DNA from 3 places in the Brevibacillus sp. FSL K6-0770 genome. Region 2 is predicted to be linked to each of the others. Evidence: riboswitches for the same ligand, from Rfam matches in the RefSeq annotation. Region 2 holds a riboswitch; each other region holds the start of a gene.
What was found. Region 2 has a riboswitch for cyclic di-AMP ahead of NST23_RS14195 (CAP domain-containing protein). Riboswitches for the same ligand answer to the same signal wherever they lie in the genome.
Positions count from the first base shown of each region.

Region 1: it holds a riboswitch for cyclic di-AMP, as region 2 does, so the genes downstream of both, NST23_RS02290 (quaternary amine ABC transporter ATP-binding protein) here and NST23_RS14195 (CAP domain-containing protein) in region 2, are expected to answer to the same signal.
Region 3: it holds a riboswitch for cyclic di-AMP, as region 2 does, so the genes downstream of both, NST23_RS04995 (C40 family peptidase) here and NST23_RS14195 (CAP domain-containing protein) in region 2, are expected to answer to the same signal.

Region 1 covers NZ_JBBOBQ010000001.1:408,084-410,346, forward strand. Annotated here, with positions in the region: gene NST23_RS02285 (ABC transporter ATP-binding protein) at 1-455, shown strand, start outside; cyclic di-AMP (ydaO/yuaA leader) riboswitch at 618-764, shown strand; gene NST23_RS02290 (quaternary amine ABC transporter ATP-binding protein) at 1,197-2,263, shown strand, end outside.
Region 2 covers NZ_JBBOBQ010000001.1:2,965,170-2,967,432, forward strand. Annotated here, with positions in the region: gene NST23_RS14190 (hypothetical protein) at 60-218, shown strand; gene NST23_RS14195 (CAP domain-containing protein) at 286-1,005, opposite strand; cyclic di-AMP (ydaO/yuaA leader) riboswitch at 1,013-1,171, opposite strand; gene NST23_RS14200 (rhodanese-like domain-containing protein) at 1,256-1,603, opposite strand; gene NST23_RS14205 (cold-shock protein) at 2,032-2,235, shown strand.
Region 3 covers NZ_JBBOBQ010000001.1:980,438-982,700, reverse strand. Annotated here, with positions in the region: gene NST23_RS05005 (PspA/IM30 family protein) at 1-299, opposite strand, end outside; gene NST23_RS05000 (LiaF transmembrane domain-containing protein) at 367-771, opposite strand; cyclic di-AMP (ydaO/yuaA leader) riboswitch at 1,075-1,211, shown strand; gene NST23_RS04995 (C40 family peptidase) at 1,216-1,743, shown strand; gene NST23_RS04990 (response regulator transcription factor) at 1,962-2,263, shown strand, end outside.

The DNA of each region.
Region 1 (2,263 bases), 2.6 Mb from region 2:
ATCAATCCGAGGCACTGGCCATGGCTGATCGCATTGTCGTGATGAAGGGCGGCAGAGTTGAGCAGGCAGGCACTCCGCACGACATTTACTACGCCCCGGAGTCGCCGTTTGTCGCCAAGTTTGTCGGCAGAGCCAACTTTTTAAAAGGGAACTGGGCTGCCGCGAACACCTTTTTGCTGGAAAAACAGGGAGCGTCATCGTTGCCGATCACCGTTTCGCGTGATTTTTCCGCTTTTTTCGATCAGCAAGTATTGCCTGTTCGCCCGGACCAGTTGAAGCTGTCCACCTGGCAACAAGGCGCGGACGGGATCATGGGCAAGGTCGCTCACGTCCAGTTTCAGGGCCGGGAGCTGATTTACTCGATTCGCGTCGGGGAAGAGGAATGGGAAGTGGTCACCGATATTAGCGAGCGGTTTGCTTACGATGATTCTGTACTGGTGAGCATTTGCGTGTAAGCTGGAAAGCAGGCGAAATAGCTTTCATTGGTGAGCAACCGATAGCTAATGTCAGGATATAAATAAAGAACGATCAAGCATGAGGCAAGCAGGCAGAAGCGAGCATTCACAATAATTGGCAGCAGGCGTATAATCAAATCACATTACCGAATCTGATTCAAACATTTCATACGGCCTAGTTCCGGGGCAACCCGGAAGCGGGGGAACCAATCTTTTGGGGTTAATCCTGAGCAATCAGGAGGGATGAGATAAGTCTTCTCTGCCATCCTACCCGTCAGCTAACCTCGTCGGCCAAAGCAGGGAAGGTTCATGAAGCGATGAAGTCTGGGCAATGATGCGAAAAAAGAGGAGCGGTCCTCTTCGGGCGCGTTTATAGGCCATTTCAGACTTTTTCTTTGGGACCTTTGTTCTTGAGAAAAAGGATGAAATAGGTCTATTTTTTATGGCGATTTTCATGTGTGGCTTTTGTCATACGCGTGCATGTCGATGTGCGAGGATGGCGGGCGGCAAATGAATTTCAGCATAAACCCGGTGCATGAAACCAAAAAACGAACAGCGAAATCAGGAAGACAGCGTACAGGGAGCCTTTTGCACAGGGGCGCCAGGTATTAGGTAAGCCTGCGTTAGTTCTGCAAAAATCGAGCGTACACAAGCGGCAGCGTCTGCAGGTGGTTCGTCCGGTTGGAAGCGGAACTTCGCAGGTTTTTTCATTTGGGAAAACAAGAAAGGGAGGAAAGGCTCATGCCCAAAATGACAGTCAGGCAATTGACGAAAGTGTTTGGCAAGCAGCCGCAGGCAGCGTTAAAGCTGTTGGAGCAAGGATGGACAAAGGAGCAAATTTTTAAAGAGACAGGGCAATCGATCGGTGTGAACCAGATCAGCTTCTCGGTAGCAGAGGGCGAAATTTTCGTCATTATGGGGCTGTCAGGCAGCGGCAAATCTACCTTGATCCGACTTTGCAACCGCCTGATTGAGCCAACCACTGGGAGCGTTCAGATCGATGGCGAAGAACTCATTGGTATGAAGCCGGCTCATTTGCGCGAGGTACGCAGGAGAAAGCTCGGCATGGTTTTTCAAAATTTCGCGCTCTTCCCACAGCGAACGGTACGGGAAAACATCGAATTCGGTTTGGAGATTCAGCAAGTACCGCATGGATTGAGGCAAGAAAAAGCACGCGAAGCGCTTGCGCTCGTCGGGCTTTCCGAGTGGGAAAATGCCTTCCCTGATCAATTGAGCGGCGGAATGAGGCAGAGGGTCGGCCTGGCCCGGGCGCTCGCCAACAATCCCGACATTTTGCTGATGGATGAAGCGTTCAGTGCCCTTGATCCGCTGATTCGAAAAGACATGCAGGATGAGCTGCTAGAGCTTCAGCTAACGATGAAAAAGACTATTTTGTTCATTACTCACGATCTGCATGAGGCATTGCGGCTCGGTGACCGGATCGCCCTGATGAAAGACGGTCGCTTCATCCAGGTCGGGCGTCCCGAAGAAATCATGACCGATCCTGCGGATGAATTCGTGAAAAAATTCGTTGAGGATGCAGACTTGTCCAAAGTGCTGGTGGCAAAACACGTGATGAAAAGGGCAGAAGCGATTACTCCTGACAAAGGTGCGAGGGTGGCCCTCCAGCTCATGATGGACAACGGGGTATCCAGTCTGTACATCGTAGACAAAAAGCGGACATTGCTTGGGCTTGTTACCGCCTATGACGTTTCGCTTGCGATCAATACGGGCGAGTCGCTTGAAACCATGATGAAAAAAGATATCCCCAGCGTGGGGCCAGATGCCCGTCTGAACAGCCTGTTTCC
Region 2 (2,263 bases):
TCACGCGCATACTACCGATGTACCACAAACTATCCAAATAGCGGCGAGGGGGCCATACGATGAAGCAATCATCTGATGTCAATGCCGAACTGCAACAAGTTTCTGCCTATCCGACCAAACAGAAGATGAACCAAAAGGATGTCGCTCTGTTTGACGAGCAGAAAGGTTGCGGCTGCACCCCCGAAGCGAAAAACGCGGCAAATACGGAGCAAGGCTAGCTCCACACGAGAAAAGCCGGGTCTCTTTGTGCGAAGAGAAACCCGGCTTTCGTGTGAAACGATTGTTTTATCCGATAAATTCTTGAACCCAGTAGCCGTTCGTGTATCCGACACCGATTTTGGTAAAGGCCGGGTTCATAATGTTTTTGCGGTGGCCATCACTGTTCATCCATTGCGTCATGACTTCTTCAGGGCTGCGTTGACCCATGGCGATGTTCTCGCCCGCAGTCATATAAGAGATGCCAAACTGCTTCATCATGTCAAATGGCGAACCGTACGTAGGGCTTGTATGGTCGAAGTAGTTGTTGTTCGACATGTCCGCTGCTTTTGCAAGTGCCACTTTGGACAAAGAAGCGTCCATCGTCACGGGAGCCAGTCCTGCTTTGGCGCGTTCCTGATTGACGAGATCAGCGACTTGCTTGGCGAAATCTCCTGTTTTAGCCTGGTCAGCTTGTCCGGTTGGAGCCGCAGGTGTAGTTGCAACTGGTTGTGCAGGTGCTTGCGGTGCTGTTTGCGCTGGTTTTTGTACGGGCTTTTGCACTGGCTGCTGCTGAACAGGTACTTGCTTTACTGGTGGAACAACAACCTGATTTTGCTGGGCATTGGATGCAAAAGGCAATTGTCCCGCATATGGAATCCATTGATAGGAAAATTGATATGGTGTACTGTTACCGTTTTTCAACGGGCAGTTTGCGGAAGTTGCAGCAGAAGCAGAAGTAGTAAATCCGGTCAAGGCCAAGCCCAATCCCAGAGTCATGGCGATGGCAGTAGCTCCAAAACGTTTCATATTCACATCGTCTCCTTTTTTTGGCCTACGAGGTTAGTTGTCGGATTCGGGTTGAGGAAACAACCCTACGCTCCTTCGAGCGATTCACCCCATAGCGGATTTTGTTGACCCGCGTAAAAGATCCCCCGCACTTCCATTCGTGAGGAAGTTTCGGCGTATTGGTTTGGCATGACCCAGAATATCAGACCATCCCGCCCGAAATAAAGGAGTAATATCTGCCAATCTGCTGGAAACGTTGGTGCTAGTGCGTTTATTTCGCTTCGTCTTCGTCGTCCTTCCACGCTGTCAATCCGCCGAGCAGCGCTTTTGCCTCATATCCGTGCTCGCGCAGCAAAGCTGCCGCTTTTTGGGCTTTATTTCCCGTTGTGCATACAGTGATGATCTGTCTTTCTTTGACGGCCCGTTCTGTTTCTTCATCTAATAGTTTGTCGCCCTGCGCAAGCATGTGCACGTATGGAACATTTCGCGTGTCAGCGAATTTGCTTTCCACACTGCCTGTCTGAAATTTGGCTTCGTCGCGAACATCAAGGAACAAAATCGGGGTACCCTTTTCCAAAAGTTGCTTGATTTCTTGCTTTGTATACACTTCTTTTGACATGAATCATCCCTCCAGAACCTTAGTGTATCAGGTGAGAAACGGGCCGTGTAGCATCTAAATAGTTGATTATAGCGTATTTGTATGATAGAATGATAGTATTACTTGAATAATTAAGCCTAATTCATCGAGGTGCATAATGATGCTGATGGATAACGTTTTTGGATTCCCGATTCACACTGGCGCGGTCATCGGAGCCGCAAGGATGGGAGAGAGGAAGGGCTTTCGTCGTTTTAGGTTTTCAAAAAGTTTTGGTTTTAACATGGCAGTTCCGTCCTATGACACTTTCATATTGTCGAAGTAGAATAAATTCACATATCATGAAGGCGTATTGCAATCAGATGTTGGAGTATTTCTTCATGATATGTGAGCTTTATTTGCCTCGGTAAATATGACTGCATATTCAAATTGACTTTTGGAGGTTTTTTTACATGCAATCGAACGGAACAGTTAAATGGTTTAACGCAGAAAAAGGTTATGGCTTTATTCAAGTAGAAGGCGGAGACGACGTTTTCGTACACTACAGCGCAATCCAAGGTGACGGCTTCAAAACTTTGGAAGAAGGTCAACGCGTTCAGTTCAACATCGTAACTGGCAACCGTGGCCCACAAGCTGAGAACGTAACAAAACTGTAAACCTCCTTTATAAAAGAAACTGTCCTGA
Region 3 (2,263 bases), 2.0 Mb from region 2:
CGCGCTTCGTATTGCTTTTTGTCTGCAAGTGCACGGCGAGCAAGTTCATCTTCCCCTTCTGTCAGAGCGAGCTTCACTTGACGATCGCGTTTGTCGATCAGTGTGTTCGCTTCATCCAGTTGTTGGCGGAATTTCTTTTCCAGTGCTACCTGACGGGCGACAGCCACTTCGACTTGTCCGATTTCCACTTCCATATCTCGCATGTATTGATTCAGCATGACTACCGGATCTTCCATCGAATCCAAAGCGTCATTCACCGAAGCTACTGTCAGGTCACGCAAACGTTTAAAAATACTCATGTTTATTTCCTCCTCATCATATCACATCGTGTCATTTCATCCAAAAGCTCTCGCGACTTGAGCAACTCTATGGCTGGCGACGGGTCACATCTTTTTCCCAGGCGTCCAGCGCGTCTTCTTTCAATACTTTTTGGGCCCACTGACGCTCCCAGGCAGGTGGCGCTTCTTTGGGGACATGGCTGGGGCGCAGTAAGCGATACCCCAGATAAATCACACCAATGGCCAGTAAGCCGTGGAACAGCAGATGGAGCTTGCCAATCAGCATCAGGAACCCGAAGAGGAAGATCACGATTCCCCAGAAACGCGAACCGGATTGTCCCATAATCTTTCGAGCGCCGTACAGCATGATGACCCCCGGAATCAAAATCCCGATCAGGTCACCGAAGTCGATTCCGATTTGATCCAGCAGAACCAACCCGCCGATTAGCAAGAGAACCAGCCCGAGCAAAACCTTTCCAGACCGTTCACTCATTGCTCGCTTACCTCCTATTCTCTTGTGCATGTGGTGCTTGCTAACTTATGCCCTTATTGTAGCCCCCCGGATAGGCTTTCCATAACGGGCGTGCGGTTGGTTTTTCCCTCCGTCCTTGGACGGAGAGCACTTCCTGCCATAATCGGACGAGCCTGTTTTCGCCCCATTCCAACCGCTCTTGCAATGTCGAAACAAAACGTTACACCTTTAGACAGGATTTTGTGACAAAAATATGAACAAGCAGTCAAAAAAAAGGAAAAATCGGACAAGCAGCGAATCTTCGTAGAGTGCGTGTAAAAAAACATCGAAAAATAGCCGAATTCCGCATGTCGGAAACGGGGGAACCAGTTTTTTGGGGTGAATAGTTGCGTTAGGCAACTTAGGGCGTCCTTTCGACCGAACCCTTCAGCTAACTTCGTAGGCTCACGAAAGGAGCAGTTTCTTTTGCGCAAGGTGGTACTATCTTTATTTATGGCTGGATTGCTTGCTATGGGAGCGGGCGCTGCACATGCGGCGGAGAACACGACACTCGAAGAGGTTGTCGATGATCTGTACGGCGTTCCTTACAAATCTTCAGGCACATCCAAAAAAGGCTTCGACTGCTCCGGTTTCACACGCTACGTATTTGACGCGTTAGGTGTAGACCTGCCGCACAATTCTGCCTCTCAATATGAGTACGGTACAGAAGTTGCACGGAAAGACTTGCAACCAGGAGATCTTGTGTTCTTTAATACAAACGGACGAAGCATCTCTCACGTGGGCATCTACATCGGGGACGGCACATTCGTGCATTCGGAATCCGGCCGCGGAGTCGTCAACACCAAGTTGAACGACCCGTACTACTGGAGCAAGCGTTTTGTTGGTGCCAAGCGCATCAGCTCGCCTGTTCTGGAAGCAAAGGCGGACACTCCGAAAAAGGAAAACGCGGTGCAAGCTGCATCGTTGCCGGAAAATCAACCAAAAAAGAAGTAGTTCGGCAAAAACATAAGAGCCAGGGACAATCGTCTCTGGCTTTTTCTGACGAAATTTAGTACCAGGTCTAAATAGGTGCCCTTACTTATAAGGAAATAAGCATGAATGAAGGGATACTTGTTCCTATTCTGTGAAAGCATGTTATGATAGACAAGGCTGATTCTTTTTTGCCATGACACTTGTTCACTTATTAATAGAAGTAACTGGGGGTAATTCCGGTGAAAGATCACATTTTAATCGTTGACGACAATCAGGAGATTATTGAACTGCTTGAAGATATTTTGGAAAACGAAGGCTTTCAGGTCTCCTCTGCGGAAAATGGCGAGGATGCACTTGCCCTGCTCAGCCAGGGAGAGCGGCCTAATCTCATTCTGCTCGATATCATGATGCCTAACATGAGCGGCTACGAGCTTTGCTCGCAAATCCGTCGGGAATGGGACTTGCCTATTTTGTTTCTCAGCGCCAAAAGCAAGGCCGTAGACAAAGTAGTCGGTTTTGAAATCGGGGCCGATGATTACAT